DNA from 4 places in the Halobacillus sp. BAB-2008 genome. Region 1 is predicted to be linked to each of the others. Evidence: riboswitches for the same ligand, from Rfam matches in the RefSeq annotation. Region 1 holds a riboswitch; each other region holds the start of a gene.
The links. A riboswitch is a leader RNA that binds a small molecule or an ion and turns the genes downstream of it on or off. The one in region 1 is predicted to bind S-adenosylmethionine.
Positions count from the first base shown of each region.

Region 2: it holds a riboswitch for S-adenosylmethionine, as region 1 does, so the genes downstream of both, D479_RS03515 (O-acetylhomoserine aminocarboxypropyltransferase/cysteine synthase family protein) here and msrA (peptide-methionine (S)-S-oxide reductase MsrA) in region 1, are expected to answer to the same signal.
Region 3: it holds a riboswitch for S-adenosylmethionine, as region 1 does, so the genes downstream of both, D479_RS17850 (Na+/H+ antiporter NhaC family protein) here and msrA (peptide-methionine (S)-S-oxide reductase MsrA) in region 1, are expected to answer to the same signal.
Region 4: it holds a riboswitch for S-adenosylmethionine, as region 1 does, so the genes downstream of both, D479_RS06195 (methionine biosynthesis PLP-dependent protein) here and msrA (peptide-methionine (S)-S-oxide reductase MsrA) in region 1, are expected to answer to the same signal.

Region 1 covers NZ_ANPF01000043.1:2,454-10,547, reverse strand. The annotation lists gene D479_RS10385 (Na+/H+ antiporter NhaC family protein) at 146-1,636, shown strand; gene D479_RS10380 (DinB family protein) at 1,672-2,160, opposite strand; gene D479_RS10375 (AIM24 family protein) at 2,325-3,020, shown strand; SAM riboswitch class I at 3,156-3,276, shown strand; gene msrA (peptide-methionine (S)-S-oxide reductase MsrA) at 3,394-3,867, shown strand; gene eutH (ethanolamine utilization protein EutH) at 3,930-5,069, shown strand; gene D479_RS10360 (hypothetical protein) at 5,109-5,366, opposite strand; gene D479_RS10355 (ribonuclease H-like YkuK family protein) at 5,436-5,960, opposite strand; partial or broken gene D479_RS10350 (hypothetical protein) at 6,153-6,684, shown strand; gene D479_RS20750 (hypothetical protein) at 6,748-6,978, opposite strand; gene D479_RS10340 (DUF421 domain-containing protein) at 7,229-7,837, shown strand; gene D479_RS10335 (thioredoxin family protein) at 7,892-8,094, shown strand, end outside.
Region 2 covers NZ_ANPF01000011.1:3,476-11,569, forward strand. The annotation lists gene D479_RS03490 (efflux RND transporter permease subunit) at 1-1,251, opposite strand, end outside; gene D479_RS03495 (TetR/AcrR family transcriptional regulator) at 1,335-2,180, shown strand; gene D479_RS03500 (hypothetical protein) at 2,465-2,917, opposite strand; gene D479_RS03505 (NAD(P)/FAD-dependent oxidoreductase) at 2,948-4,174, opposite strand; gene D479_RS03510 (DUF2188 domain-containing protein) at 4,262-4,459, opposite strand; SAM riboswitch class I at 4,607-4,716, shown strand; gene D479_RS03515 (O-acetylhomoserine aminocarboxypropyltransferase/cysteine synthase family protein) at 4,831-6,504, shown strand; gene D479_RS03520 (homoserine O-acetyltransferase) at 6,536-7,591, shown strand; gene D479_RS03525 (hypothetical protein) at 7,699-8,094, opposite strand, start outside.
Region 3 covers NZ_ANPF01000088.1:962-8,395, forward strand. The annotation lists gene D479_RS17815 (GntR family transcriptional regulator) at 90-467, shown strand; gene D479_RS17820 (ABC transporter ATP-binding protein) at 464-1,381, shown strand; gene D479_RS17825 (hypothetical protein) at 1,353-2,105, shown strand; gene D479_RS17830 (hypothetical protein) at 2,102-2,776, shown strand; gene D479_RS17835 (ABC transporter permease) at 2,962-3,783, shown strand; gene D479_RS17840 (ABC transporter ATP-binding protein) at 3,807-4,580, shown strand; gene D479_RS17845 (ABC transporter substrate-binding protein) at 4,598-5,674, shown strand; SAM riboswitch class I at 5,743-5,847, shown strand; gene D479_RS17850 (Na+/H+ antiporter NhaC family protein) at 5,965-7,284, shown strand.
Region 4 covers NZ_ANPF01000023.1:5,839-13,932, reverse strand. The annotation lists gene metH (methionine synthase) at 1-1,962, opposite strand, end outside; gene D479_RS06205 (bifunctional homocysteine S-methyltransferase/methylenetetrahydrofolate reductase) at 1,943-3,802, opposite strand; gene metC (cystathionine beta-lyase) at 3,789-4,985, opposite strand; gene D479_RS06195 (methionine biosynthesis PLP-dependent protein) at 4,982-6,115, opposite strand; SAM riboswitch class I at 6,185-6,295, opposite strand; gene D479_RS06190 (DUF4385 domain-containing protein) at 6,382-6,828, opposite strand; gene glsA (glutaminase A) at 6,818-7,789, opposite strand; gene D479_RS06180 (cytochrome d ubiquinol oxidase subunit II) at 7,877-8,094, opposite strand, start outside.

The DNA.
Region 1 (8,094 bases):
GTTGGAAGCTGGAAGGAGATTCGTTTACACATATAACCAAACGCTTTAAAGTGTTAAAAATTCGCTGTTTATATGTCTATACACTTGGTGGTAAACTGTAGTAGTGCATCACTAGACAGAACAAGAGATAGAAGGAGGACATCTGATGTCAGACAGACAAAAGGATCAAGTGGTTGACGAGGCATTAGGGGAAAAATCAGTAGATCGATTAGAGTTCCGCGGGGGAGTCTTTGCTGCGACGATTCCTTTGGTGTTCTTCATCATTTGGGCAATAGTACTAAGCGTTACAGAATTAGTAACGGAGCAGGGATTAGTGCTTGGTATGGTGATCGGGATCGCACTTGGTTTGTTTTTCTGCCGATCGAAATGGGCGGACTATGCTCAAGCATTAATTACAGGTATGGCCCAGCCTGTCGGTATAGTTGCCATCATTGCATGGTTTTGGGCGGGTATGTTTGCAAATATGCTTTCTGCGGGGGGTCTGGTGGATGGCCTTATCTGGTTCGGGTTTCAGACCGGCCTTGAGGGGGGCATGTTCGTCGGAATCACCTTCCTGCTTGCCGGATTATTTGCTACAGCCGTAGGTACAGGTTACGGTACAGTAGCGACGTTTGGTGTGTTGATGTATCCGGCTGGTGTCATTCTGGGAGCAGATCCTGTGCTGCTTCTGGCTGCAATATTGAGTGGAGCGGTATTTGGAGATAACCTGGCTCCGGTTTCTGATACGACGATCGTGTCAGCTACGACACAGGAAGCGGACGTCCCAGGTGTTGTACGGTCAAGATTTAAGTATTCCATAGCAGCTGCAATACCTGCACTTATTTTATTCGTTACATTCGGAGGCGGTGGGGAGACCGGCAGCGAAGCCATCATCTCACAGCTTCAGAATGAAGTATCGCCGAACGGTCTTGTCATGCTGATTCCTTTTGCGCTCGTACTTTACCTGGCGTTGAGCGGTCAGCATTTATTGACTTCTTTATCATGGGGAATTCTAGCATCCGTCGTATTCATCTTTCTATCAGGGACTTCTTTGACAGAAGTGCTTCATATTTATAAAAATGAAGCTGGAGAAGCGGTGGTAGAAGGAGCATTGATCGATGGAATCGGCGGCTACTTCAACATGGCTGTCCTCATCCTGTTCATTTTGGCGGCTGCCTACCTTCTGGAAGTAGCTGGAACGATGGATGTTATCAAGAATTTCTTCCTTCGACTTATCAATAACGTGGTACGCAGAGCAGAGCTGTCGATTTTTGGTATTGTGGCGTTTCTCAATATGTTCATCACCATTAATACAGCGGCAGAAATTGCGGCTGCACCGTTTGTGAGGAAGCTAGGAAAAGAGTTGAACATTCATCCTTACAGACGTGCCAATTTTCTTGATACTGTCACTTCTTCACTCGGGTATATCTTCCCTTGGAGCGGCGGTGTCCTGCTTGCCTGGACGACTGTAAGAGGAGCGGCTGAGCAGTATGACTTCCTTCCTGTTATCGGACCCGGAGAAGTATTCCCGTTCGTATTCCAGGGCTGGGGACTGTTGATTGTCATGCTGATTGCTGCCTGGACAGGCTGGGGTCTTCGCTATACCGGCAAGAACGGAGAAGAAATTAAGCCTGAAGATTACAAAGGTCAAGCATAATACAACCCCCCGGAGTAAAGCTCCGGGGGGTTTAATCATGTATTTAAAGATTGGTTAATTTCTTTGATCTGATCGAGGTGGCGAAGTTCGTGCCAGCCGATAAATTCGACCCATTGTTCCAGGTTCATGTCACCAAGAGCAGGATGTGGAAATGCTCGGTTCTGCAACGTTTCTTTTTCTTTATTATGAATGAGGAATAATGTAGCTTCCCTTGATTTTTTGAGTCCGTCTTCCGCTTCCTTCAGGTTATGAAAAATACCCTTTGGACGAACAGACTCTGGTGCTTCCAATGTGTAAGAGCGGTTGGTTACCTTATGGACTGGTTTTTCCGTCACCTGCTGCTGATCTCCTTGCTTAAGTGATCTGTTCACCTGATGGATGACGAACTGTTCGATTAAGTACAAATGCTCCAATACTTCCATAATAGACCAGCGATTTTCTGCCGGTTTCACCGTATGTTTGGAGGCGGGAATCTCCCTCACATATTCGAGCAGCTGCTCTCTTTTCTCATCTAAACCATACATATATAGCTCTCCTTTTGTGTAATGACATGGTAACCCGAGTCTACCATAACAGTAGTGCTGATACGTAAAGAAAAGGACTTGAGTAAGTTGAAACATTAGCGGGTATGGAAACGTATGACAATCATGAGCTTCTACATTGGCCAATCATTGAGGGAGGAATCAGGATGGGAAATTATTCAATACAGGAATTTATCAGGCAGACGAAGCAGGACGATTCGGAAAACGATTACTTTGAATTGGAAACCCCGAGGATATTGGAAGTTAATTTGATGGACCAGGTGTGGGCGAAAGCCGGGTCTATGATTTCTTATAACGGAGATATTAAATTTGAAAGGGAAGGAATATTGGAGCATGGAGTGGGCCGCTTGTTCAAGAAGGCGATGACTGGAGAGGGAAGCTCTCTTATGAAAGCAACAGGGAGGGGGGCATTATACCTCGCTGATCAAGGTAAGAAGATTACAATCTTTGACTTGGACAATGAGACGCTGACGGTGAACGGCAATGACCTTTTGGCCTTTGAACCGAGCATAAACTGGGACATCAAATTGATGAAAAAAGTAGCCGGCATGGTATCGGGCGGATTGTTTAACGTTACTCTCTCCGGAAGTGGTCGTGTAGCTATTACCTCTCATTATGAACCGCTGACTTTATTAGTGAAGCCCGGTCAGCCTGTTTTGACCGATCCTCATGCAACAGTTGCCTGGTCCGGGCATTTGGAGCCTGCTTTCAAGACAGATGTCAGTTTCAAGACTTTCATCGGCAGAGGGAGCGGGGAATCCATTCAGATGAAATTCGAAGGGGATGGATTTGTCATCGTCCAGCCGTTTGAAGAAGTTTACACAACGAATAGTCAAGGCTGATTATCGTCATTCCCGTTGTGGTTCCTGCATAGAATGAAGGGAGAGTCCTTACAAAAAAATTTGAGCTTCCCCCTTTACTTCATTGGAAAAACGTTGTAGTATGTAAATTAACTTAAATTAAATAATAACGGAAACTTCTTATCCAGAGAGGCGGAGGGACTGGCCCTTTGATGCCCGGCAACCATCGAATCAATTGTACAATTGACGAGAACGGTGCCAATTCCTGTAGAGTATTTATTGCTCTAAGAGATGAGAGGATCGTACGGATATTTACGACCCCCTTTTCTTACTGGATAAGAAAAGGGGTCTTTTTGTTTACTATACCGTAAAGGCTCTCGATAGAAGTTGCGTTAAGGGAAGGGAAAGATGTCAAATGGCAACAGCTATTTTCGGTGCAGGATGTTTTTGGGGAGTAGAGGCGTTTTTTGAGAAATTTGAAGGCGTAACAGCTACAAAGGTCGGCTATATCGGCGGGAAACTGGAGAATCCAACCTACGAACAAGTCAAAACAGGTAAAACGGGGCACGCGGAAGCCGTCAGAATCGAATATGACCCGACAAGAATTACGTATTCCGAATTAATTAACATTTTCTTTGAAGCACATGATCCTACTTCTAAGAACAAGCAGGGAATTGATGTAGGACATCAGTACCGCTCAGCGATTTTCTATTCCGACGCGAGTCAGAAATATATTGCGGAAGAGAAGATTAAAGAGTGGGAGGAGAAGGGGACGTTCAAGCGGGCGATCGTCACGGAAGTGGAAGAAGCGACCTCCTTCTTTGAAGCGGAAGAATACCATCAGAAATATTTGCAGAAAAACGGTTCTGCTGCATGCAGCATCGGATAATAAATGGATCAAGACTCCTGGGGCCCGGGAGTCTTTTTTAGAGGGAAGAGAGGGATGGGGTTTTGTGGTTCAATGACGGCGTACTAATTCTGCTGTGCCTGTTTATGGTTGCCGGAGCATTTGATTATTATTTTCTAAATAACCGCCTTAAAATCGGGGCACGTTTCTATGAAGCGTTTACGATGATGGGTTCGCTCGCCTTATCCATGATTGGGATCATTTCTCTTGCTCCCGTTTTGTCCGAATGGCTGGCGCCCGTAATTTCTCCGGCATTTCAGTGGTTCGGAGCAGATCCTTCCATCTTTGCTTCCATGGTGCTTGCCATAGATATGGGGGCGTACCCTTTGTCGGAGGCGCTGGCGGTCGATGGCAGGGCCGCCCTGTTTTCCTGGACGCTCCTCGGAACGATGATGGGACCGACACTCGTGTTTACGATTCCGGTCGCGCTTACGATCATCAAAAAGGAGGACAGTCCTTACTTTGCCAAAGGAGTCCTTGCTGGTATAGCGACCATTCCGCTCGGCTGCCTTGTTGGAGGAGCGTCCGCCGGATTTGAATGGGGGTGGATGTTCAAACAGTTACTCCCTGCCATCTTATTAGCAGTACTTGTCAGCGCAGGTTTATTTCTTTTTCGTAGGCTTACGATTAGAGTGTTCGCTTATTTAGGCAAGGGTATGGAAGCGATCCTGTTGATCGGATTGTTGCTGATTGCCATTGAAACATTGACGGGGCTTGTCCTGATCCCTGGTATGGCTCCTTTTTCTGAAGGGATCATTATCGTAGGTAAGATTACCATTACGCTTGCTGGGGCCTATCCGTTTGTAACCATTCTGAATCACTACTGCCGAAAGTATTTCTCTGCTTGGAGCCGTGTACTGGGCGTGAACGAAACGGCGCTTACCGGACTGCTTGCTTCCTTAGCGCATCATCTGCCCATGTTTGCAATGATGAAGGAGATGAACCCGCGCGGTAAGGTGATCAATTCCGCCTTTGCGGTGAGTGGGGCTTTCGTCATCGGCAGCCATCTCGGTTTCGTTGCCGGGGTTGAACCGGAGATGATCCTGCCGGTTATCATCGGCAAACTTACTGCCGGCATGCTGGCCGTTCTGCTTGCCCTGTTTATAACCAGAAAAGATGCTGTCGAAGAGAAAACGACACCTTCTGCAGTACATCTCTCATCTAATAAAAATTATGTTTTGTGAAACTGAAAAGAGGCGCATACATTTGATGTATGCGCCTCTTTAGTTGTATCCAAAAATCAATCGTGTGAAGAATAGATACCCAAGAATAACGGTTATGATAACAAGGATTTGCAGACATAAACCAATAATACTGCACACCTTACCGCTGATGGCTAAATTCCTTCCCTCCGCTTCCTCTCCCGTGCTGAGTACGGTGTTGGCATAAATGATCCCCATGATTCCTGTAATAAGTCCGAGGAAAGGTAAAAAGATCGACAAAATGCCTAAAACGAGTGACGTCATTGCTTTTTCGTTCATCATCAACATCCTCTGCCTGTGTTTCTCTATAATAGAAGTATAACAAAAAGAAGAGAGGGAGGAGTCCATTCATTTTGTATATCGGTTCGCATAACTGCTGGCCACAATGGAGTCCGGTTTGATTTTCGGTTCCATTCCCAGGGATTCAATCCTTGCGACCATTTCGTTCACATACACCCTGGTCCTGTTACGCTCGCCGGAACCGATGTCCAGATGCCCTTCCATTGTAAATGTGGCCCCTTTATAAATGTGGGGGAGAACGATTTCTATCAGCTCGTTCTTCCGTTCTTCTGTGAACAGCGATGCTACCTGTTCTGTAAGGGAAGTTTCATAGGAAATGCGCTCATGGAGCGTGGTCATTTTCCTGGGAACAGATTCTTTGCGGAAACAAGCCCAAGCTCCTTTGCCTACCCTTTGAATGACAATTCCGGTAATGAACAACGTGTGGGAAGGGTGTACTTGAGAATCGGTACCAAGCATCAGGCGGTAATTGGCAAGGGGGTCGCTCAACATGAACGTCTTAATATGCGAGAATGCTTCGGCAAAGCTCATTTTCTTATGGGTAAGGTTTTGAAACATATCGAATGGATTCATATCAAACAGCTCCTTTGTTTTCTATAAAGAAAATATCGGACTACATAGTTTTGTCTCATTACTGTTTAATAGAAGTATGTACAGAAATAACTGGGAATATATGTTTTGAGTGGATTGCTGACAATGGTTGTACATTCTATGCTCTGTGAGGGGCCGGTATACCTCGGGCAGTGGAAAGGGGAGGGGAACAGCATGTACGAGGCAGAGGAGAAGAAGCGAAGCTTAAAAGGCAGAGTGATTGTCGGAATTGATGGATGGAGCCGATCGGGAAAAACGACATTCGTGCATCACCTGTGTCAAAGATTTGAAGAAGAAGGAATCCATACGGTAGTCTTTCATTTGGATGATCACATCGTAAACTGGAAAGACCGGTATCAAACGGGATACCCTTCCTGGCAGGAATACTACTATTTTCAATGGAAAGTGAAATGGCTGCAGGAGCATTTGTTCCGCTTTGTGCGCGAGAAAGATAAGGTCTGTCTTCCTTACTTACTATGCCCCTGATGCAGATGACCATCAATGGAAGGAAACGCGACTTCCGGAAGCCTGTGTTATTTTCATAGAAGGTGTCTTCCTGCAGCGCGAAGAATGGCGTACCTTTCTTGATTATGTTGTATTTCTAGATTGCGACAGGGGTGTGCGCTTTCAGCGGGAATCATCAGAAACACAAAAGGATATTCATAAGTTCAGAGAACGGTATTGGCCGGCGGAAGACCATTATCTGCTTCAGGTTGATCCGACCGGCCTCGCGGATCATGTAATAGATACAACCCGAAAAGACGGCTGCTCAAAAGATGAAAATCCATACGAGCACAATAGTAACAGCGAAAGTAATGGCATATATCGTCGACAGTAGTGGAATGCTGCTGGAATTCCTCCGGTCGTCCTTCAGATTGTTTACATCATTTTCGTACGAGGGATTTTCCTCCTCTTTTGACACAGATCGGGCAATCCAAACCGTCCCGATGAGGGCTGTGACAGATACGGCAAGAATGATTCCAAAATAAAAAGCGTACACGGCATTCTCTCCTATCCTTGGCTTACTTCCATTATAAGGGTTATCACGTATCGGGCGATACCGGTTTTTCAATTATTCTGGAGCTTGAAAAAGATCCGCGTTAATCCCACCTTCTGCAAAGCATCTCCTGCGAATCACAACAGACGCATACTGTTGCTTATCAGTATAATTGCGGAAATTGGATAATAATGATTCATCTTGCAGGATAAACCAATTTATTTTGGAAAGCATACATAGGGAGGTGAGAGCGATGGATTGGATATGGAAAGCGATTTTGATCATATTTGTCGGCACCATTATTCTAAGAATAGCCGGCAGAAAGTCGATTTCACAAATGACCTTGTCCCAAACAGTAATTATGATTGCCATTGGATCCTTGTTGATACAGCCGGTAGCCGGCAAAAATATCTGGGTCACCTTCGGGGTAGGCGGTGTCCTGGTATTGACGCTGATGCTCATGGAATACGCTCAGGTAAAATTTGATTTTATGGAGAGATTTCTTACAGGACGATCCGTCTCTATCATAGAAAATGGTCGTATGAATGAGAAAAACATGAAGAAGTTACGCTTCACTGTGGATCAATTGGAGATGAAGCTGAGGCAATTGAACGTTACCTCCATCCAAGATGTGAAAACGGCTACCCTGGAACCGAATGGACAGATCGGTTATGAATGGAAAGACTTGAAGCAACCTGCGACGAAACAAGATGTTCAGATGATCCACACAGAGTTGAATCGTATTCTGCAGGCGCTGCAGTTGAATGGTACACAGGATAGGAATGGAAAGGGTAATCCAGATATATTCCAAGAAGTCGAACAGAAGAAGCATATTCAGCCACCTCCGGATCGACTACAGTGATTCAAGTTTTACAAGAAGTAAAACATTCCGAATCCTGATATAATGAAAAGGGAGGTGAGCATATTGAAATCATTACACTCTATAGAGGAAGTGGATGAGTTTGTCGCAGGGAAAGGCTTGTCCGTCCTTTACGTTTCCCGACAAGGCTGTTCCGTTTGTCATGGTCTGTATCCTCAAGTAGAGGAATTACTGGAAGATTATCCAGAGATTGAGGCGAGACATGTCGATACCGATCAACTTCCTGAAGTAGCCGGACA
Region 2 (8,094 bases), on a different contig from region 1:
ATTCATTTGATTAAGGATAATGATCCCGATCAGCAGGGATAGAGGGATCGAAATAATAGATATGATAGTCGTTTTAATATTTCTTAAGAACAACAGAATGACGATGACAGCGAAGATTCCACCAAACAACGCTTTATTCAGCATCGTGCTGACAGATTCTTCAATCGGTTCTCCTTGGTCGAAGGAATAAATAAACTCCACTCCGTCCAATTCCGTTTGGAGGTCTTCTGTCTCTGCTTTCACCGCATTTACGACATCAACTGTATTCGCTTCCTGCGACTTGACGATTTGAACAGCAATAGAATTTTCTCCATTGGTTCTGGAAATGGATTCCGCTTCTCCAACGACTTCAATATCAGCGATGTCTCCAAGCGCTACTGTCGGGATGGAAGAAGTCGTTTGTGCCTGATCGGTGCCTGTCGGGCTGTTCTGGCCGCCCGGGGCCTGCTGCGCTTCCCCGCCTCCAGAAGCAGGTACAGCAGGAATCTCTAATTCTTTCAATTCTTCTATATTGGCTACACTGCCATCCAGAACGACAGATTTCTGTGAATCATCGAACGTAAACAGCCCTAATGGGAAATTGACATTCGAACCTTGTATCAAGTTCTTGATCGTCTCTGAATCAAGACCGCGTTCTGCAAGCGCGTCCTCATCCAGTGTCATACGGACTTCTTTCAGCTGTTGTCCGGAAACTTGAACATCTGCAACTCCCTCCAGACCTTCAAGTGCCGGTACGACAGTGTCTTCCATTTCCTGCGTCAGTTCTTCCAAAGAGGCATCTTTATCGATGGCACTGAAGCTTACGACAGGAAAAGCATTGAAGTTCAAGCGGGACACGGACGGCTCCTGAGCATCCTCAGGCAGGGCGACATCCGCAACTGCCTCTTGCAGCTCGTCTTCCGCTTCGTCCAAGCTCTTATCAAAGCTGTACTCCAGCTGAAGTGAAGATGCATTCTGATAGGAGGTCGAACTTACCGTCTTTACACCACTCAAGTTACCGACCTGTTGCTCCAGTGGTTCTGATATTTCGGATGCCACTTCTTCGGGTGTCGCACCCGGGTAAGTAGTAGTCACTGTTATAATCGGCGGCTCTATGTTTGGAATGGTTTCCAACTTCATATTCAATCCCGCATACAGTCCGGCGGCTGTAATCAGAATTGTCATGAGCCAAACAGCGAATTTGTTATTCATCGAAAAATCGATGATTTTTTCATAAAAGAACTCTCCCCTTCCATTTGACCGTTCAGTCACTCACCAATATAATATATATGACCGAACAGTCATGGTCAAGTGGGAAGTCCACCTTTTTTCAACGTCAAAGGAGCGAAACATATATGGAACCGAAGTCCACCTATATCATTGAACAGTCAATCAAGTTGTTTGCCAAAAAAGGGTTCAGCTCGACATCAGTACAGGAAATTGCTACACAATGCGGAATATCGAAAGGTGCATTCTACCTTCACTTCAAGTCAAAAGACGCCTTGCTGATGGACATTTTCCACTATTACTATGATCAAATTCAAGGGAAGATCGACAGCATTAATGAATTAAATTTAGATGCCCGCCAAACCTTCCTGAAACAGATGCAGGTCACCTATGAAGAGTTAGCAGCGCACAGAGATTTCATAATAATGCAGATCCGCGAGCAGGCCATTCCGTTCAATGACAATATTGAGGAGTTCATCAATAAAACACGACTTCAATCCTACCTCTTCTACCATTACCATCTAAGGAAAATCTACGGAGAAGACAAAGAGGATATCCTCTGGGAAGTCAGCCTGTTAATGCAGGGAATACTGAAGGGTTATATGGATTTAATTATTATTGAAGCAGCTGACGTAGACTATGAAGCAATTTCGCGTTCCATGTTAAGATACGCGGATTATATAGTGGAAGGGTTCGAGAAGCACAATGACCAACCAGTCATCAACGAATCCTTTATTAAGAACATTTTGCCGGATGCTTTTACAGACAATCGTAAAAAGTTCTTCCTCGAAGAATTAAAGACCAGAAAAAAAGAGGCAGACCGCGATACAGCGGATACGTTAACTGTATTGATGGAAGAGATCAAACGGGAGGAGCCACGTCCCGCCATTTTGAAAGCTCTCGCTGCCAATTTAGAACCCCTCGAGGATTATAAAGGATTCCTGCAGGAGCTCCGCCTTTTCTACAGAATCTAAGATTACAAACCTGTGTGGAAACTGGAGAGGATAAAGATAGAACAATAATCCTCTCCGCATATGTAAAAACGTTTCTTGTTCAAACACTCTCTCGTTCCTTGACTTATAGTAGGACAATCTTGGGACATGAAAATGGGCAACTGGATCAGCGGAAACAGACAGGTCCCTGGTAGATAAAAGCTACGAGGAGCACCGGACGCCCCGTGGAAAGCCCGGAGCACACCGACTCCAAAACCACTGCGTAAGCAAACCAAAGCCAGTCACAAATTTGACTGGCTTTGGTTTTATTTCTCCGCTTCCATGATTTGATCGAGCACAGGATAAGCCGCTTCAATTCCTTCTTCCGCAACAAGACAAGCTACCCCGACCGGTGTATCCCAAAACGAATCCGGGATATATGGATTCTTCAAACCTGCCGGCTGATAAAGCGCGCGATAGATCCGTTCCAAGTGCTGCCTGGTCACTGCCTCTTCCTCTTTTCTTTCGCCTCTTGCCAACAGAAAAACGTGACGCATGGATTGAAACAGATTATCTCCCGGCATGAACGTATATTCCTTAAAGAATCCAAGCTGTTTCTCCGCCTGCTCCTTTAAACCATGACTGACACATAGATCATCCAAATGTTCACGAAGGTGCCGGTAAACTTGTTGGAACACTCTCCGCTTCTCCTCCTGCATGACCTTATCTGTATAAACCTCTTGCAGCTTTGCATATGCGGTTTCTTTCGTCCATTCCATCCCCATCACCTCTCTTTATATAGTTCGCCGTCAGGGAGAGGAATCCTTGTCATATCCGAATGCTTCCGCTTCCATTTCGACAGATTGGTAAAGCAGAGGAAAGTCTCTGGTCCCTTCTCTCAAATAATCCCCCAATTTCGGCGCCACTTTGTTCCATACCATCGGGTTGGCAGCCATCGCTTGAAACAGGGCAAGTTCATTCTTCGAGAACCTTTTTAACGAGTGGATATAATCCAGCGTCAACTGAAAGCCCGGGAAGAGGTGTTCATCCCGCTTTTTCTGGAAAGCTTCCATGACCACTTCCCTGTCATCACCTGCATCGATCCGCATGCACGCATCTGCGAGCAGAAACGCCTGCATGAAAGCATCATTAATCCCAAGTCCTGTACTTGGGTCTTTACTGTGACCTGCATCGCCGATCAGGGCCCATCCGTTTCCATAAGGTTTACGGAAAAAGTTAGGCACCCCTGAGGTCCCGATGATACTTCCTTGCAAACGGGCATTCTCCAACCGCTTTTCCATTCCATACAGCTGCTTGTACATACGGACAAACGCTTCGGGGGAATCTTTCATCATAGTTTTAAACTCATCCGGATGAACCTCAAGACCGATACAATCTCTTCCTTGTTCCATTGGGAACAAAAAGCCGATTCTTCCTTCATGAAGAAATATTTCCGTAGTAGGCGTTTCCAAAGGGGGAATTCCCTCAAAATATCCGTACAGCACTGGTCTGAGAGGCGGTGTATCGTGATACACTTCCGCACCTGCCTGGCGGGCGATCGTCGAATGTTTACCATCTGCTCCGACAATTAAATCACCATACACCTCTTTCTCTCTCCCTTTCCCTTTTATCCTCACCCCTACCATGCGGTCTTGATCCCACAAAACCTCCCGCACAGCTGTCTCTGAAAGAAAGGTTACTCCCTCGTACAGGAAGGTGCGTTCTATAAGAAGCATATCCAGGCGGTCACGCTTTGGTATGACCGTGTAGGCAGACCTCGGGCCATCTATGTAACTGGAACCGATATGTGTCCTCATCCGATCCACCTTCCGCAGGCCGCCAGCCAGCAATTTGTCTAAAATGCCGAGTTCTTCTAAGTAACCGGTATGCGACATATAATGAGTTGATAACGTATCACTCGGGAAAGGAGCTTTATCTATAAGAAGTACTTTTTTTCCGAGTTTTCCAAGCAGAACTGCTAAACTCGCGCCTGCCACCCGTGCACCTGTAATGACCACATCATAGCGATTGTCCATAAAGATCCCCTCTTCTTTGCTACTAATCCTGCTTCCACTCTACCAGATTCATAACATAAAAAAACTCCCGTTTCCGGGAGTCATGTATTAGTACGTGCGCTCTTCTTCTACTTCGTGATTCTGATTCATAATGGAAAGCTTGCTTGGTGAATTTCCTTTCGCCATTTCTTCAGCCTTTTCGATGGCAGTATCACGTTCATCGTAAAGATTTGTCGGAGCCACGTCTTCGATTTTAACAAACCAGCCTGTTACGTCTTTATTTGGGACTACACTATATTCTTTCATTCTATCTTCACTCCTCTACTATTTTTGAATGTAGTAAGAGCATTCCCAGCTGGATGCATACTCAAACATCAAAGGCCTCAGAGAAAGGGTTTGACATTGCACAGGCACACGTATATAATTTCAAACAAGTCAGACTAATCGAATACACTCTTATCGAGAGCGGCAGAGGGACTAGGCCCTACGACGCCCGGCAACCATCAAGCATAGACTTGAAAAGGTGCTAAATCCTACAGATCCGGTGATCTGAAAGATAAGGGGAGGTAATCCGTACATACAGCCCTCTTCTTTCTTACAGAAGAGGGCTTTTCGTTTGCCTTCCGCCACCAAGGTAGAGGTTCCTAGGAACAACAATCCAAGGAGGAGAATGATTGATGACTTTCCCTAACCACCCGTACGGTCCAGAGACTTTGTTGTTACACGGCGGACAGGAGCCAGACCCGGCTACCGGTTCCCGCGCAGTGCCGATTTATCAAACGACCTCTTATGTCTTCCGAGACACAGACCACGCTCAGAACCTGTTCGCCCTTGCAGAACCGGGAAACATTTATACGCGGATCATGAACCCGACCGTGGATGCTTTCGAGCAGCGGATGGCTTTATTGGAAGACGGAGCCGCAGCTGTAGCTACTTCTTCCGGAATGTCAGCGATCACACTCGCCATTTTGAATATTGCAGGAGCCGGAGATGAAATCGTTGCTTCCTCCAACCTTTACGGCGGCACATACAACCTCTTCGTCCATACCCTTCCGAGGTATGGAATCCATGTTCGTTTCATTGAAGGCAGCAGCCATGACGACTTCCAAGCAGCCATTACCTCAAATACAAAGGCAATTTTCGCGGAAACGATTGGAAATCCGAGTCTGGATGTTCTCGATATCGAGAAAGTGGCAGCTGTAGCCCACAGTCATCACATCCCACTTATTATCGATAACACCTTTGCCACCCCTTATGTATGCCAACCTTTCGCATGGGGCGCGGATATCGTCGTCCACTCCGCTACGAAATGGATCGGGGGACACGGCACGACGATTGGCGGTGTCGTCATTGACAGCGGCCGTTTTAACTGGGACCACGAGAAGTTCCCTGGATTTACAACTCCGGATGAGAGCTACAATGGAATCCGCTACGCCGATCTCGGTCCCGCAGCCTACGCGGTTAAACTCCGCGTCCAACTTCTCCGGGATATCGGGGCATGCCTAAGCCCGCAAAATGCTTTCCTGTTGCTGCAAGGGTTGGAGACGCTGCATCTCCGAATTAAAAAGCATGCGGATCAGGCACTCGAGATTGCCAGGTATTTAGAAAAACATGAAGGAGTCGAGTGGGTGCGTTATCCGGGATTACCCGATCATCCTACCCACCCCCTTGCTGAGAAGTACTTCCATTACGGCCACGGCTCCATCGTCGTTTTTGGTATTTCAGGCGGCAGGGAAGCTGGTCGTACACTGATAGACAACATCGGATTGTGGTCCCATGTAGCTAACGTCGGCGATGCAAAATCGTTAATTATTCATCCCGCATCCACCACACACCAACAGTTGAACGAGCATGACCTGAAGAAATCGGGCGTCACCGAGGAGCTCGTGCGTCTGTCTGTAGGCCTGGAGTCGGTTGATGACTTGATTGATGAATTGGATGCTGCCATCCGCCAAGCTACAGGTGCTGGGTCGGCAAGTAAAAACAGGAACCATCCAGCACTGCCGATTCTACAATCATCCTTGGATCGTTCAGAAGGCCAACTGAGGAAAAGAACGATCGGGTTTACCACAAGTCCTTCTCCGGAGGATGTAAACAGACTTGCTCAACTCGGCTATACGATTGTGGATCTATCCTCAGAAGAAGAGGCACCTACTTATGTGGATATCCTTCATTTTGACCGGTTGAACACAGATGAACCGATTATCGAGCAGCAGCCGCACGGAATTTTGTGGATTAATGAGGCAATAGCGGAGGATGAGGAAACCACGATTTCCGGTATACGAATATATGACGCTGTCGTAGCGGTTCGTACAGGAAAAAGCATCTCCTCCTCTCTACAATCGGTCTAATCGAAAGCATTACGGAAAGGAGAATTCGTTCATGTCATTGAAAAACCCAGTCAGCCAGGAAACAGAAAGTCCAGTCCTTTCCATTGGTCCTTTGGAATTAGAGTCAGGAGATCGGCTGACTGATGTAGAACTCGCTTACGAGCGTTATGGTAAAGCGGATGCTCCTGTCATTTTAGTCTGCCATGCGTTGACGGGAAACCAATTGGCAGTCGGATCAAAGGAAGAACCTGGCTGGTGGGCTGGCTTGATCGGAGACGACTGTCCCATCGATACGAAACACTATCAAGTCATTACCTTCAACGTGCTCGGCGGCTGTCACGGTTCTACAGGACCCGCGAGCATAAACCCTGACACCGGTAAGGAATACAAACAAACATTCCCACCTGTTACCATCCGGGACATGGTTAACGCCCAATTTGAAGCGCTTAGAAGACTGGGTATTCAGCAGTTAGAGGCAGTCGTCGGGGGATCACTGGGCGGTATGCAGGCATATGAATGGGGTCTGCTGTACCCGACCTTTATGAAGAAGCTGTTTATTCTCGCAGCCACTCCTTATTTGAGCGATTACGGGATTGCCTTCAACCACATAGGATCAAAAGCCATATGCTCCGATCCCGCATTCAATGGAGGAAATTACGAATCCAATACAGCTCTGCAGGGTTTTGAAATAGCGCGCATGACCGGAATGGTCACATACCGCAGTGGTACACTTTTTCAGCAGCGGTTCGACCGATCACAGGCCAAAGAAGATCGTTATGATATCCAGTCCTACCTCGATCATCAGGGAGCCAAGATCAAAGAACGTTTCGATGCCAACAGCTATTTATACTTGCTTGAAGCTATGAATAACCATGATATTGGAAAAAAACGAGGAGGATGGGAAGCAGCAGCCGCCCTTTATGAAGCACCTATTTATACCATCAGTTTCGAACATGACCTCCTTTATCCGGAAAGTTTAATCGCCCGCTTCTCTGCTCTTGCACCCCAAGCGGAGCATTATCATGTGACGACTGATTTCGGCCATGATGGGTTTTTAGTCGAGTTCGAACGATGGGGGCAATGGATTAAAGAAAAATTAGACACATAAGAAAGAGGCCGGATGTTTTCACATCCGGCCTCTTCCGCTTGTTATTTTACTGAGTTCCTTGACAGTTTTTTAAAGCTCCTCGCCATTAAGGGAAAAGACTCTTTCGCTTAATGCTTCCCTTCAGCTGTTTGATTCTGTCCGAGGTTTTCCAGATACTCTTCCTTCAGCCATTCCTTTACTTCTTTCCTCTTCAGAAGCAGATGATCCGGCCAGTCTTCCTTCGATTGATCCAAGTACAAGAGGATTCCTTTGTCTGACAAGGTCAGGTTTCGAGGATCGATCTGAACAGATTCGTCGTCCAGCTCCTCGCGTGCAAGCTCTTCCGCCATACCTAAATAATCCTTGTCCGCTTTAAATATTTTCTCCATATCAATGGCAGAGCCCGTTTTCTTATCAAAATTCAAAACGGTCTGCATTTCGATGGGCTCTTCTGATCCTATCCTCATCGTTTCAAGAAAGCGCACATTAAAATAACGATGGTCCTGATGGATGACTTCAAAGTT
Region 3 (7,434 bases), on a different contig from region 1:
TAATTTTTCCTTTTTTTGTTGTTTTTCTGATCTTGATGAAATATACTACATTACAACACTAATGCACTATGTTGGAGGAAGGTGACAAGTTGAATTTTGACGCAGGGAGTGCAAAGCCGATTTACATCCAGATCGCAGAATGGATGGAGGATGAGATTCTTCAAGGACACTTTCAAGTAGATGGAAAGGTGCATTCTCAGTATAAGCTGGCGGATATGTATAATATCAATCCGGCGACTGCGGCCAAAGGGCTGACGAAATTAGCGGAAGAGGGTGTTCTTTATGACAGGCGGGGACTCGGGAAATTCGTGGCGGAGGAAGCGAATGCGATTATAAAGGAAAAGCGGAGGAACAAGACAATGAAGCGTTTGGTTGACGATCTTGTGAAGGAAGCAGGGAAGTTGGAAATGACTGAAGAGGAAGTAATCACGCTCATTAAAGAAACATGGGGAGGAGCGAAAGAGTGAAGGCGATCAAATGTGAGAACGTAACCAAAACATATAAAAAGAAGAAAGCCCTGAACCGTTTGAACGTCTCCATTGAAGCGGGTAAAATCGTTGGTTTAGTCGGACGTAACGGTGCCGGTAAAACGACATGGATGAAGGTTGTTGCCGGAATGGTGAAAGAATCGAAAGGAAGTGTGGAAGTATTTGGAGAACATCCGTTCAATAATTTGAGGATATCGGCTAATTCTGTTTATATCGATGACCGGATGTCTTTCCCTGCAACCTTGACTTTGGAAGAAATCCTTATGGAAGGGAAAAGGTTTTACCAGTATTGGGATCATGATCTTGCTTTACGTTTATTCGATTATTTCGGTTTTGAGCGCGGGGAACGCCATCATACGCTCTCAAAAGGAAGAGAAAGTACTTTTCACATGATCTTCGGTCTTGCCACACGATGTTCCTTGACAATCTTCGACGAGCCCACAACAGGGATGGATGCAGCCGTTCGAAAAGATTTCTATCGTGCCTTGTTGAAAGACTATTTGTCCTCTCCGCGCACCATTGTTTTATCGACGCACCATTTGGAGGAAATGGAAGACATACTGGAGGAAGTGCTTCTTCTCCACAAGGGGAAGCTGCTTCTCCAGACCAGCATGGATGAACTGAAGGAGTATGCCGTCCGCCTCACTGCACCCCTGGAGATACTGAGGCCATGGACCCAGAACAGAGAAATTCTTTATGAACAGCTTCCTGAGGAAAGAAACAGTTGTGTCATCGTAAGAAATGACTGGACGGAAACGGAACAGACGGAGATGAGGAAGGAAGGCATTCGTATCGCTCCTGTCTCTGCCAGTGATGTTTGCGTATATATGACGGAAGATAAGGTTGGCAGAGGAGGAATTGACGATGTCTTTGATCGAAGTGAGGACAGGTGATGTTATTAAAAAGCAGTTCGCGTTCAAGTGGCGGTCCCATCCGGGAGTGTTTACGTCTCTTGTAACGATACAGGTGATGGGCATCTTGTTTTCTTTAATGGGAACGGGGGCACAATTCATGGGAGGAGAGTTCTTTGAAGTCCGATCGCAGATCTTTTCCGGGGATTTAATTATTTCCTTTACGATTTTTTGGGGATTTTTGACGGCACTGCTCCTTACGACGCGTGCTTACCGTGAAGATGATTTTCCCTTTGTATCGACCCGCCTTACGAGTCATCTGTCTACCGTCGGCTTTCTTCTCGTGGTTTGCGGGATAGCCGGGCTTACAGCTGTCCTTTCAGAAAATGTACTGCGGGCAGCGGTGTACACATTTGTAGTGCAGGACGGTCAACTGTTGCCGGCTCACGAAATGGAAGCTTCTTTATTCGGTGCTGGGATGGCTGCCGTCATCCTTATGGTTTTCCTGGCTGCCGGTGCCGGTTATTTGTTTGGTGTATTCCTGCAGTGGAACAGACTGTTTCTTCTTATCATTCCGGTTTTGATGTTCGGCATTTCGTATTTGATGCAGCGAAGTGGCGAAGACGGTTTGGCTAATTACCTCTTTGAGGTTCTGTTTGATGAAGGAAATATTGTTTTATTCGCTGTGAAAGCACTGCTCGTTTCCATTACTTGTTTCGTTGGAAGCTTCTGGATTGCTGGCCGTTTGGAGGTGAAGCGGTCATGATCATCGTGTTAGCAGTCTTTCTTTTCCTGCTTGTCACCTTGGCAGCTGTTTTTAACGGGAAGTATAAGGGTGCAAGTGTCAAGATGGCTAAGACCGGCCATTTGATCTTCCTCGTATTTGGGTGCGTGTTAGTACTCTCGACAATTTTCACCTTCTTCCTGCCTGATCCCATGCCAGGGGAAGCGGCGAGTTCGTCGGATATCGACGATGCTATGTACAGCCATTTGTTAGAGGGAAACCTTGATCAGATAGACGAGGCATACCTTTTAGATGAGCGTACCTTCTCCTTTGGAGGGAAAACGCTGAACGTGAAAGTGAGCCCTCCCGGCGGGCTTGGTACGTCCGTTATCGTAGAAAAAGTAGAGTCGAAAAAGAACATACACCTCTATCAGTATCGGTCACCTATGGTCGTAAATGGCTGGCAGATCCCTGTCAAAGAGGAGCCTGTGGTAACCTTTGAGAACCAGGGGCTGGTCGTAACCTCCGGCGAACAAGTAACGAAGACTTTCTATCAGTTCGATCCTTCTTTTCCTTTCCGACAATTCTCTGAAGGAAAGAACACAGGCGGCAGCAGTATGTCCTCCGGCATGTCGGTCCTGTATTTACAAATTCCTGAGAACATGACGGTGGAAGCGGATGACGAAGTGTATGTTACAGAAGTGGAATCTTGAATCGGTGAGTTTTACTTAACGGAGAACAGATGAGTACAGGCTCAGGTATCACCTAATAAACATAGCAATTCCTACAGACGAAGAATCAAAAAAGCGCGGGTATCTGCCCGCGCTTTTTTGATTCTTTTTACTTTTTTCACACATATGGGCAGAAGTTCATAACTTAGCACAAGAGGTGGTGGCACATGAAAGAATCGGAAAGGATTGCTGCACAGGATCCTTTGCTCAATGAACAGCAAGAATGGAGAAAAAGGCGTATACGTCAACGGTTCAAACAAACACTTACCATAGCTTCCCCGGTGTTTATTCTGTTGCTTTGGGAAATCTTGTCCCGTACAGGCTTGATGGATGCCCGTTTTTTCCCGCCTCCTACGCAAATCGTGGGAACCTTTTGGTTGATGGCAGGGAGCGGAGAACTGTTCAGCCATGTTGGAATCTCATTATATCGTATTTTTGCAGGATTCCTTCTCGGAGTGATCCCTGCTATTGCAATCGGACTGCTGATGGGTTTGTATGGTCCAATCCGGCATTTCCTGTCGCCTTTGATCATGGCTCTCATGCCGATTCCAACACTTGCTCTCCTGCCGATCATCATCATTCTGTTCGGAGTAGGGGAAGTTTCCAAGGTGGTGACGATCGCAGGAAGTGTCTTCTTTCCGGTAGTCATCAATACAGTTGCCGGTGTCATCAACATCGACAGAATATATTTGGACGTAGCAAAGAATTACGGAGCAGATTCGAAACAGTTTTTCTTCAAAATCGCTCTCCCGGGTTCCTTACCGGTCATGCTTGAAGGGATTCAAATGGGGCAGGCGATCGCCTTACTTACGATAGTGGCAGCGGAAATGATGGGAGCGAATTCCGGTATCGGCTACTTAATCTGGACCTCCTATAAGGCATTCATGTTGAAAGAAATGTTTGTAGGGCTCGTACTCATCTCGTTCTTCGGCTATTTATTCTCATTAATCTTGAGAGGACTGCAAAGTAAATTACTCCCTTGGCGTTGATGAAGGAGAAAGGGGAAGGTGGAATGGATGCGAAAATTTCCATCAGGGATTTGACGAAAGTATTTTATAAAAAGGAAAGCAGAGTCACAGCATTGGAAGGAATCAATCTGGATATTGCCGATGGAGAGTTCGTCTGTTTAGTCGGACCGAGCGGGTGCGGAAAAACGACACTGCTCAGAATTCTAGCCGATTTGGAAACACCGAGTTCCGGGTCATTCACCATCGCAAGAGCAAAGGAAGACCGGCCACTTCAGTCGATGGTCTTCCAGGAACGGGGGGTGATTCCGTGGCTGACCGTGGAGGGTAACGTCAGTTTTGGTTTGAAAATGCGTCGTGTACCAGCGGCGGTCATCAAGGAACGGACCGCGTATTATTTAGAAAAAGTAGGGCTGGAGCGTTTCGCCAAGCTTTACCCTAGAGAGCTTTCCGGAGGAATGAAACAACGGGTGAGCATTGCCAGAGCATTCGCAAATGACCCGGAAATATTGTTGATGGATGAACCGTTCGCAGCATTGGATGAACAGAATAAATTCATCCTGCAGGAAGAATTACTCAACATCTGGGCCGAAACGAAAAAAACGGTCCTCTTCATTACACATAGTATCGATGAAGCACTCCTGCTCAGCGACCGGATTCTCTTGATGAGTGCCCAGCCGGGGAGGATTGTAAAGGAAAAACGAATCGAGCTCCCCAGACCAAGAAATATGGAGCAGGTCAGGGCTGACCCTGTCATGGCGGAACAATTCGTGGAGGTCTGGAATCATCTTCAGGAAGAAGTGCAACGATCAAGGATTTAAGAAAGGGGAAACATCCCATGCGTAAATCATTATGGATCTTTATCTCTCTTTTTTTATTTTTGGGTATAGCAGCAGGCTGCAGTGATAAGGAGTCTGAACAAGGAAAGCAGAAAGAAACCGTATCCGGCGATCTGGCTCCGCTTGAGAAGCGTCAGAAGGTAGTTATTGCAGAGGACGGTGCGGCGTCCGGTGCAGGATTTTACATCGCGAAAGAGAAAGGATATTTCGATGACTATAACATAGACATTGAATTTACGACATTCGCCAACAGTGATGATATGCTGCCGGCGCTTGCTTCCGGTGAAGTGGACATCGCCGGCGGAGTCTCCACCGCTTCGTTCTTCAATGCGATCGCTCAGGGAATCGATGTGAAGATCATCGCTGATAAAGGGCACTATTTCGATGGCAATTCCTACTTCAGTTTTGTTATTAGAGAAGACCTTCAGGATGAAATCAAGGAGTATGCCGATTTTAAAGGAAAACGGATTGCTGTATCTTCAAAGAATGCCGTGGATGATTACATCTTCCATGAAATGCTGAAGCATGCCGGCTTGACTGAGAAGGACGTAGAGGTCGTCTTAATGTCGGATTTCGGTAATATGTTGGCCGCGATGGGGAATAAATCCATAGATGCTGCCCTGCAGATAGAGCCTTTGATAACACAGGGAGAATCGCAGGGGTTACATGTGCGGTTCGGTGATGCTACGGATTATGCTCCAGAAGCACAAATCGCGATGGTTCTAGGCTCACCGGAATTTGTTGAAGAAGAAACAGACGTATCGCTCCGCTTCATGGCTGCTTATTTGAAGGGGGTACGCGATTACAACGATGCATTTCTTCACGGCGAGGGGCTTGATGAAGTCATTGATATCATGACAAAACACACCGCTTTGAAGGATCCTGAAATATGGAAGAAAGTCGGCGTGACAGGACTGGATCCGGACGGCAGTATGTTCGTGGAGGATATTAAAGATCAGTTCGACTTTTACAACTCCAATGGTGCCATCATCGGCGATGTAGATTTCGATGAGGCTGTAGACCCTTCTCTGGCAGCCAAAGCCGTGGACATTATCGGAGAGTATGATAAAAAGTAACATTCCAAGTTTTTCTCTTGTCAGAGAGAAAAAAATGATGTAAAGTAACGAGAGACTCAATTGAATAGTTCTTATCAAGAGAAGTGGAGGAACTGGTCCTAAGAAGCTTCAGCAACCACCAACACAGTTGGCCGGTGCTAAATCCAGCAGGTTTTAGACCTGACAGATAAGAGGGGACGGAAACAAAGAAGCCTTCTTATCCTAAAGAGGGCTTCTTTTTTATTTGTTTGGCCTGGTCTTGTCTGTATCACAGAAACATTCATGAGTTCACCAAGAAGGAGGCAGAAAAGATGACAAAACCGAAAGCAAATATTTTTGCACTTATTCCATTTGTAGTATTTATTGTATTGTTCATTGGTTCAGGGATCGTGACAGGTGACTTCTACAAAATGCCTGTACTCGTCGCTCTGTTTGCAGCTATACTGGTAGCGCTGCTTATGGATCGAAAAACAGATTTTGAAACGAAAATCATGACACTCTCCAAAGGGGGAGGACACCCGAATATCATCTTGATGGTTGTGATCTTCCTGCTCGCGGGAGCATTTGCTTCCGTCGCACAGGGAATGGGGGCTGTAGATTCCACCGTCAACCTTGGCCTGAGCTACCTGCCTGGTGGATGGATGGTCGTCGGCCTGTTCGTCATTGGGTGTTTCATATCCATTTCCATGGGTACTTCCACAGGGACAGTTGTAGCTTTAGCCCCGATCGGACTTGGTGTCGCAGAACAAACAGATATTGGTGTGGCGCTGATTATGGGAGCCATTGTAAGTGGGGCTATGTTCGGGGACAACCTCTCCATCATTTCTGATACAACCATTGCAGCTGTTCGAACACAAGGCACGGAAATGAAAGAAAAGTTCAAGGCGAACTTCTTTATCGTTCTTCCGGCTGCCATAGTAACAGCGGTTATTTTTGCAGTATGGACAGCCAGTGCGAGTGCAGATCTTGGGGAAACATACTCGTATAATTTCCTTGAAGTCATTCCATATCTCGGAGTGCTCCTGTTCGCCATCCTTGGGGTAAACGTCATATTCGTTCTGATCGGCGGAACGGTAGCAGCCGGAATTGTCGGTTTGATTCTCGGTAAATTCTCGGGGATGGAACTGATTAACCTGATCGGAGACGGCTTCGCTAACATGCAGGAGTTGTCTATGATCGCTATTTTGCTCGGAGGACTTGTAGAGCTGATCCGTTACAACGGCGGAATTGAGTATCTACTGGAAGCGGTGAATAAACGTGTCCGGTCTAATCGTGGTGGAGAGTTCGGGATCGCCGGTATCGTAACCGCGATCAATTTGTCCACTGCAAACAACACGATTTCGATCATCACGGCCGGTCCATTAGCCAAACAGATCTCTGATGATTACGGCATTGAACCGAGAAGATCCGCCAGCCTGTTGGACATCTTCGCAAGCTCTGTTCAAGGAATCATTCCTTACGGAGCCCAACTCCTTGCTGTAGCCGGTGTGGCATCGATTTCACCTATTGCAATCGTACCGTTTTGTATTTATCCGATCTTAACAGCCGTGTCCGGAATTCTTGCTATTGTCTTCAAGTTTCCTAAGTTTACGGTTCAGAAAGCAGATCCTTCCGCTCAAAAAGGATCCTGATATTCTCTGACTGGAAGAGGCTCCCTGAAATAGGGAGCTTCTTTTTCGTTTGGAAAAGGTGGTATGGCTGGGGGAGAGATCGGGCTCCGGGAGAAGGGACCTTTCCACTGGGCGCCCGGTGAGCGGCCATAAAGGAAGGCGGAGGTAGTT
Region 4 (8,094 bases), on a different contig from region 1:
TGGATATTCAGCGAGTGCCAATTCCAGGTCTGGAATTAATCCCTCTTTCGTTCCTTCTACGACATAGTGCGCGAGTCGTTCTGCTAATGTCATCGTCGATGTCGGTACTTTATTTTCTTTTTTCTTCCCGCGGTAGAAGGCTGTGAATGCGGCGAGAGTCTGCTCGTTCGTCTGATAGAGAAGCTCATCTGCAAGCTTGATTTCCGCCTCATTGATGGAAGCGAACCTTTCCAGCTTTTCGGTATTCACGATCGCGTAATCCAGTCCTGCTTTTGTACAGTGGTATAAATAAACCGCGTTTAGGACTTCTCTTCCGACAGGAGGCAGACCGAAGGAGACATTACTTACGCCAAGGACGGTCTGACAAAGGGGTAGTTGTTCTTTGATCAGTCGTATGCCTTCTATGGTTGCCTCGGCAGAACCGATGTATTGTTCATCTCCTGTACCGACAGGGAAGACGAGCGGGTCGAAAATGATATCGCGCGGATCGATGGCATACTCTTTTACGAGGATGTCGTGCGAACGCTTAGCGATTTCCAGCTTTCTCTCCGCTGTAACAGCCATTCCGACTTCATCGATCGTTCCGACGACGAGAGCTGCACCGTACTGTTTGACAAGTGGGAGTACTTCTTTAAAGCGTTCTTCTCCGTCCTCCAGGTTGATTGAATTAATGATGACTTTCCCTTGGGAATATTTCAGTGCTTTTTCAATAACTTTAACATCGGTGGAGTCGATGACGAGTGGTACCTTTACTTTATTGACGACTTCCTTCATGAAGGCTTCCATATCTGTCACTTCATCGCGGTCCGGATCTGCGAGACAGATGTCGATGACCTGGGCACCTTTCTTAACCTGGGCACGGGCGATCTCGGACGCTTCTTCGAATTTTCCTTCTGCAATCAAACGTTTGAACTTACGGGAGCCGATAACGTTCGTCCGTTCTCCGACCAAGATGGGACGGTCGGCAGGGTCGTCATAAATCATCGGCTCTATTCCAGAGACGGCGTGCGGATGGGAATCCTTTCGTTCTCTCGGTTGATACGGTCGTACGGCATCGGCAATGGCCCGGATATGGTCCGGGGTTGTTCCGCAGCATCCGCCGACAAGGTTCAGCCAGCCTTTTTCGGCGAAACCAGCGACCTTTTGGGCGAGTGATTCAGGCGTTTCGTGATAATTCCCTTCTTCATCGGGAAGCCCTGCATTCGGATAACAGCTTACCGCAGAAGTAGCAAGATCAGACAGAGACCGCAGATGATCACGCATGAATTCCGGACCGGTCGCACAATTGAGTCCGACGACGACAGGGTTCATATGCTCAAGGGAGAGATAAAATGCCTCGATGCTCTGCCCGGCAAGGGTGGTTCCCATCGGTTCAATCGTTCCGGAAATCAGAAGAGGAAGCTTCGTATTCGTAGCTTCACTTGCTTTCGTTATACCGACGAATGCGGCTTTGACGTTGAGCATATCCTGAGACGTTTCTAAAAGCAGGAGGTCGACGCCGCCTTTGATAAGTCCTCGCGCCTGCTCCTCATATCCTTTGGCAAGCACATCGAAAGTAGTGCCTCCCGTGACGGAGAGTGTCTTCGTCGTGGGTCCCATTGCGCCTGCAACAAATCGGGGACTGGTTTCCGATGAGAAGCGGTCGACAGCTTTCCTCGCAATTTTTGCGGCGGCGATATTTATTTCTTCAGCCAGATGCCCCAGATCATACTCATCAAGAACGAGGTCAGTCGCTCCGAAAGTGTTCGTCTCGATGATATCGGCACCAGCCTCCAAGTATTGGGTGTGAATCTTCTCCAACAGATCAGGGTACGTCAAATTCAAGTATTCATTGCAGCCCTCGTAGGCCTCTCCGCCAAAGTCTTCTGCGGATAAATCAGCATCTTGAATCATTGTGCCCATGGCTCCATCAAGAATCAGGATGCGTTTCTCCAGCTGTCGTTCAAACCAAGTGGATGCCATCAGTAACCTTCCTTTCCCGTTGTGCGGTCTTTTCTTTAATGTAATTCGTTAATTCTACAGTCATTTCGTAGCGCAGAAATGGAGTAATTAAATAAATGCCGTTAAACAAATCCATAGCGGTGTCTATTAATGATTTTGCAATGCTGATGCCTTCGGCCTGAGCTTGTGTTTTGTCGGTTCCTGCTTGTTCCATTCTCGCAAGAATTTCAGGAGACAGCTGAATTCCAGGCACTTCATTATGGAGGAATTCTGCATTCCGTGCGCTTGTTAACGGCATGATACCGATGTAGATGGGAGCTTCAATATGTTTCGTTGCTTCGTAAACCTCTACGATCTGCTCATGATTGAATACAGGCTGGCTGATGAAGTAGTCTGCACCGTATTTCATTTTCTTTTCCATTCTTCCGACTGCCCTGTTCAAGTTCCGTACGTTCGGGTTGAAGGCTGCAGCGACAGAGAAGGAAGTACGTTCGCCCAGTGATTTTCCGGAAAAGGAGATCCCTTTGTTGAGCTGCTTGATGTAATGGATCAAGTCGAAGGACGATAAATCATAGACCGATGTTGCACCAGGGAAATCGCCGATTTTCGTAGGATCGCCTGTCACAGCAAGCAACTGCTGAATGCCGAGCGTATGCAGACCCATTAAGTGGGACTGGAGGCCGATCAGGTTCCGGTCCCGGCAGGCGATATGGACGAGCGGATCAACGCCGTACTTGGTTTTGATAATCGATGCCATCGTATCATTGCTGATCCTCGGTGATGCAAGGGAATTGTCAGCAAGCGTAATGGAGTCAACACCCGCATCCTGAAGCGCTTTTGCTCCTTCAAGGAACTTATCCGTGTTCAGTTTCTTAGGAGGATCGAGCTCGACAATGATGGACCTTCCTCTTTTGGCGCGTTCATGTAAATGCTCCAAGTTCTTTTCCGGTGAGGACAAGGATACACCGTTCCCTTGTTTAACAGGAACTTCCTTCTTTCGAATCGGCTCTTTCCCTTTTACTGCAGCTGCAATCGCCTCGATATGTTCAGGGGTTGTTCCGCAGCACCCTCCGATCAAACGGGCTCCTTGTTGGTAGAGGGACTTTGCGCTTTTCTCAAAGTAATTCGGATCGGTCGCATAGACCAATCTTCCATCCTGGAAAGCAGGGAGACTAGCGTTCGGGTAGGCGGACAGGACGGCCTTATCGGGAAGGGGAACGTCTTCCAAAGATTGAATCATGTGATAAGGACCGAGGCGGCAGTTCACCCCGATAATGTCAGCTCCCTGCTGTTCTAATTGCTGAAGGGCGTCGGATAAGGAGGTGCCTTCTTGGAGAACGCCGGCTTCATGCATGGACACCTGCGCAATAATAGGCAGATCGGTTTCTTTTCGTGCAATCTCCAGCACTGCCTTCAACTCTTCCAAGTCGTAATACGTCTCCAGGAGAAGGCCGTCCACTTCTTCAAACAATAAACAATAAAGCTGTTCGCGGAAGCTGCGTTTGATTTCTTCCAGGCTGAAGCTCTGCTTCTGGACACCACGTATTCCGCCGATCGTTCCGACCACATAGGTTCCTTCATGAGCCGCTTGTTTTGCAAGTCGTACGGCAGCAGTGTTAATCTCTTTTACTTGTTCCTGCAGCCCGTAGCGTGTCAGTTTAATATAGTTTGCTCCATAGGTATTTGTCTGAATAACATCTGCACCGGCATTCACATAGGCGCGGTGAACGTTTAGAACTTCTTCAGAATGAGAGAGGTTCAGTTCTTCGAAGCAGCGATCAATACCATAGGAGTAGAGGAGGGTGCCCATAGCACCATCACCGATCAATGTTTTGTTCTGTAATGCTTCACGTAAGTTCATGGCTCGGCCTCCCATTCGTAGTAAATGCATATGGTTGAATCTGTTTGAGTGCTTGATAGAAATCAGTCAGCAGCTCTTCCGGGTTTTCCAATCCGACGGATAGGCGGAGCAGTCCATCGGTGATGCCGCGCTTTTCCCGTTCTGCTTTCGGCATGGCAGCATGAGACATGCGTGCAGGATAGGAGAGAATTGATTCTACTGCTCCGAGACTCACCGCAAAGACAGGGATTTGTACCGCTTTGGTGAATTGTCGGACCGCATCTTCATCTCTTAATCGAAAAGAAAGTACCGCTCCCGCACCATCCGCTTGGTAGGAGTGGGTGGAACTGCCCGGATGACAGGAGAACCCTGGATAGTACACTTCTTCAATCAACGGATGCTTCTGCAGCTGCTCTGCAATTAGTTCCGCCGAGCGGGAAGACTGGGTGAGTCGTGTGTGCAGCGTCTTAAGGCCGCGAAGCACGAGCCAACAATCGTGTGCGCCCAAGATCGATCCGAATGAATTCTGCAAAAATCCTAAACGTTCAGCAATTTCAGGGCAGCCGGTAACAGCGAGACCAGCTACGACGTCACTGTGGCCTGCAATAAATTTTGTAGCGCTGTGAAGGACAAGATCGGCACCTAATTCTAACGGCCGCTGGAGGGCCGGTGTCATGAAGGTGTTGTCTACAAACGTCCAACATTCATTGGCTTTTGCGAGCTTCGTTACCGCCTGTATATCAGTGATCTTTAAGGTGGGATTGGATGGTGTCTCAATATAAAGAACCTTCGTGTTCGGTTGGATGGCTCGTGCCACTGCATCCAAGTCTGTCATATCGACAAATGTGTGATCGATCCCAAATCGATCGAGCACGTTGGTGACCATGCGGAACGTACCCCCGTACACATCTTCTGTAATGACGATGTGATCCCCTTGCGATAAAAGCATGAAAGAGGTGGAAATAGCGGCCATGCCGGATGCGAAGGCGAAGCCGTGGGTGCCGCTCTCCAGCCCGGCGATCGTGTCTTCCAAGGCTTTTCGTGTCGGATTGCCGGAACGACTGTAATCATAGTCGCCCGGTTGATCGAAATCCTGCTGGTGGAACGTGGATGCTTGGTTAATTGGAACACTGACGGCACCTGTCTGCGGATCAAATTTATAATCGCTGTGCAGTAGACGGGTTTGAATGGAATGGTCGGTCATTGTGCAATCTCCTCCTTCAGTAAGCTGCTCAAGGTCTGTTCCAAATCTTCCAGTAAATCATCGATGTGCTCAATTCCTACAGAGAACCGAAGCAGACGGTTGCATACTCCGTATCCCGTGCGGATTTCTTCCGGTATATCCGCATGCGTTTGTGTAGCCGGATACGTAATAAAGCTTTCAACCCCCCCGAGACTTTCTGCAAAACATATCAAGTTCAGGCTGCGCAGAAACGGGTCGATCCACTGCTCATGCTGCAGACGGAAAGAAATCATTCCGCCTCGCCCCGGATAGAAGACGTCTGTTACCGCAGGGTGCTCTTTTAAATAATCCACAACGGCTTTCGCGTTTGTTTCATGCTGCCTCATTCGCAGCGGAAGGGTCTTCATTCCGCGCATAAGCAGCCACGAATCAAGTGGGGAAAGGACGGCGCCGGATGTATTCTGATGGAACTCCAGCGTTTCGTTGACCTGTTTTCCTTTACTGACAAGAATACCTGCAAGTACGTCGTTGTGACCCGCAAGATATTTGGTTGCGCTGTGGATGACGACATCCGCCCCTTCTTCCAGCGGTTTTTGCAGGACGGGAGTATAGAGCGTGTTATCGACAAGCAAAAGCAGGTCGTGTGCTTTTGCCAGTTTAGATACCTCTCGGATATCTGTTGTATGCATTAGTGGATTTGTCGGTGTTTCAATGTAAATGGCTTTGGTCTGATCGTTGATGTAAGCAGTCAAATTATCCAGCTCTTTGCTGTCACAGTAGTGGAAATTCAGGCCGTAGCGTTCTTTCATATGCTCGAAGAGTCGGTATGTCCCGCCGTATAGATCTTCTGAAACGATAATTTCGTCCCCTTGCTTAAATAGAGAAAGGGCCGTTTGGATGGCAGCCATTCCGGAACTGAAGGCGAACCCGGCTTCGCCGCCTTCGATATCAGCAATGGACTTCTCCAGAGCCTGCCTGGTCGGGTTTCCTGTCCGGGTATAATCGAAGCCTGTGGATTCCCCTAAGCCGGGATGACGGTATGCGGTAGAGAAATAAACAGGGGGATTTATCGCGCCTGTGGGCTCTTCTTTCTGGTTTCCAGTTTGGACGAATTTAGTATCAGTGTGCGGACACATGTGAACATTCCTCATTTCTAGTAATCTTGTATATAAATAAAAAAAGCCTTCTTAGATAAGAAGACTTTGACGTTTCCGTTCTTCTTCTTATCTTCCAAGTTGAATAGACAACTTGCTGGAGTTAGCACCTTTCTGGTTAGACCAGGGGTTGCTGAGGCTTCACAGGGCCAGTCCCTCTGCCTCTCTTGATAAGAGATTCAATTGTATAAATGTAAATGTTGTTGACTACTTTACACTACTCAGAAACTTTTGACAATATACCTTGTAGAAATTTTTTACTTTTATCCGTATTTTTCTTGGTGTCTCCTTTTTTGCTTCAGATACTCTTCATCTTCACGCACCAGCTTCCATTTTTCTTCAAAGATGCGTGCCGATTCCGCTTTTTCTTCATCGATCTGCCGTTCGTTCACCTTACCGTCATCGCCGTACTTTTTTCCGCCTTTATAATTGGCGTATCGTCTGGAGCGTGTGTATCCCATCTGGAGGAATTTACGGGCCATATCCATACCTACAATATCTTCTGCTTTCTTATATTCAAGGAATTGCTCATATATCTTCTCGGAAGATTCTTTAGCAATTTCCGGTGTTTTGAATCGCCAATTCGGCAGGATCTCACTCTTGTAAGGCTCGACAAGGAGGACCCCCTGCTCTCCTTTACCGACCCGGTACTTTTCCGGGTTTTCTTTGAAATTGATATGGTCGAAATCAAGATCGTAGTCAAACGCCATTATGTTCCTCCTCTGCATCTGTATTTTCCACCCCGAACATATTTAAGCCGAGATCTTTGGACAATTTTTTGATTAAGGCTCCGCCGGCTGTGCTGTTCCCCTTCTTATCAATGGCAGGCCCGACGACACCGATTCCCATCCGGCCGGGGACGGAACCGATGATGCTGCCGGATACACCGCTTTTGCAGGGGAACCCTGCTTCTACTGCATAGTGGCCGGATGAATTGTACATGCCGGAAGTCATCATGATCGCCTTCACAGTCCGAAGATGGTGGGGTGGGATCAGCCGCTCTCCGCTTGCGGGGTCTTCGCCGCCTTTTGCCAGAAAGAGTCCTACCTTCGCGAAGTCTGTACAGCACATCATGACTGCATTCATTCGGAAGTAAAGGTCGAGTGCTTCTTCTACATCTGTCACGAGTGTCCCGTTGCTTTGCATAAAGTATGCGAGAGATCGGTTTCTTGCTCCGTTGCCTATTTCTGCTTCGTAGACTTCTTCACTCATCTCCAGCTGATCATTACTTGTGATGCGGCGAAGGAAAGTAAGGTACCGGTCGAAGCGGGTTTCCGTATTCTGCCCCTTAATGAGAGAGGCGACAGCAATAGCTCCTGCGTTGATCATTGGATTAAACGGTTTGTGGTTCACATGTGATTCCAGTTGACTGATCGAGTTGAAGAAATCACCCATCGGTTCCATTCCTACGGTTTGGAAGACGCGGTCTTTCCCGAAATCCTGGAGGGCAAGCATGAGGCCGATGATTTTGGAAGTGCTCTGCATAGGAATGTGCTGATTGTCTCCACCGGCGGAATAGGACTCCCCGTGTGTTGTGAGGATGGAAACACTTAAGTGATCTTTGATTGTTTCATCGAAATGAGGAATGGTCATATTGACATTTCCATGGGAAGCGTACGGTTTGCTGTCTTCGATTGCTTCCTCTAAGTATTGATTGGTCAACTTCTTCATAGTTTCACCTCTCTTTGTCTCTATGTACCCCGTACGGTCCTAAGGATAACGATATAAAAAAGAACGGCAGCTTAAGCTGCCGCTCTTCTATTCCTGTTTCAAGTAACGGCGGTCTTTCAGGAACAAGCGCCAGAACAGGATGAAAGCAGGAATCAGAATTCCGAATCCAATACCGTAGACGACAAGCATCTGATAAAAGATGTCCGGATTTGTGAATCCTTCTTCTATAGTCAAATCAGGATAAATCAGATAGGGGAGGTGCGCATTGCCATAGGCATAGATAGCGATGCCGTATTGAATGATGA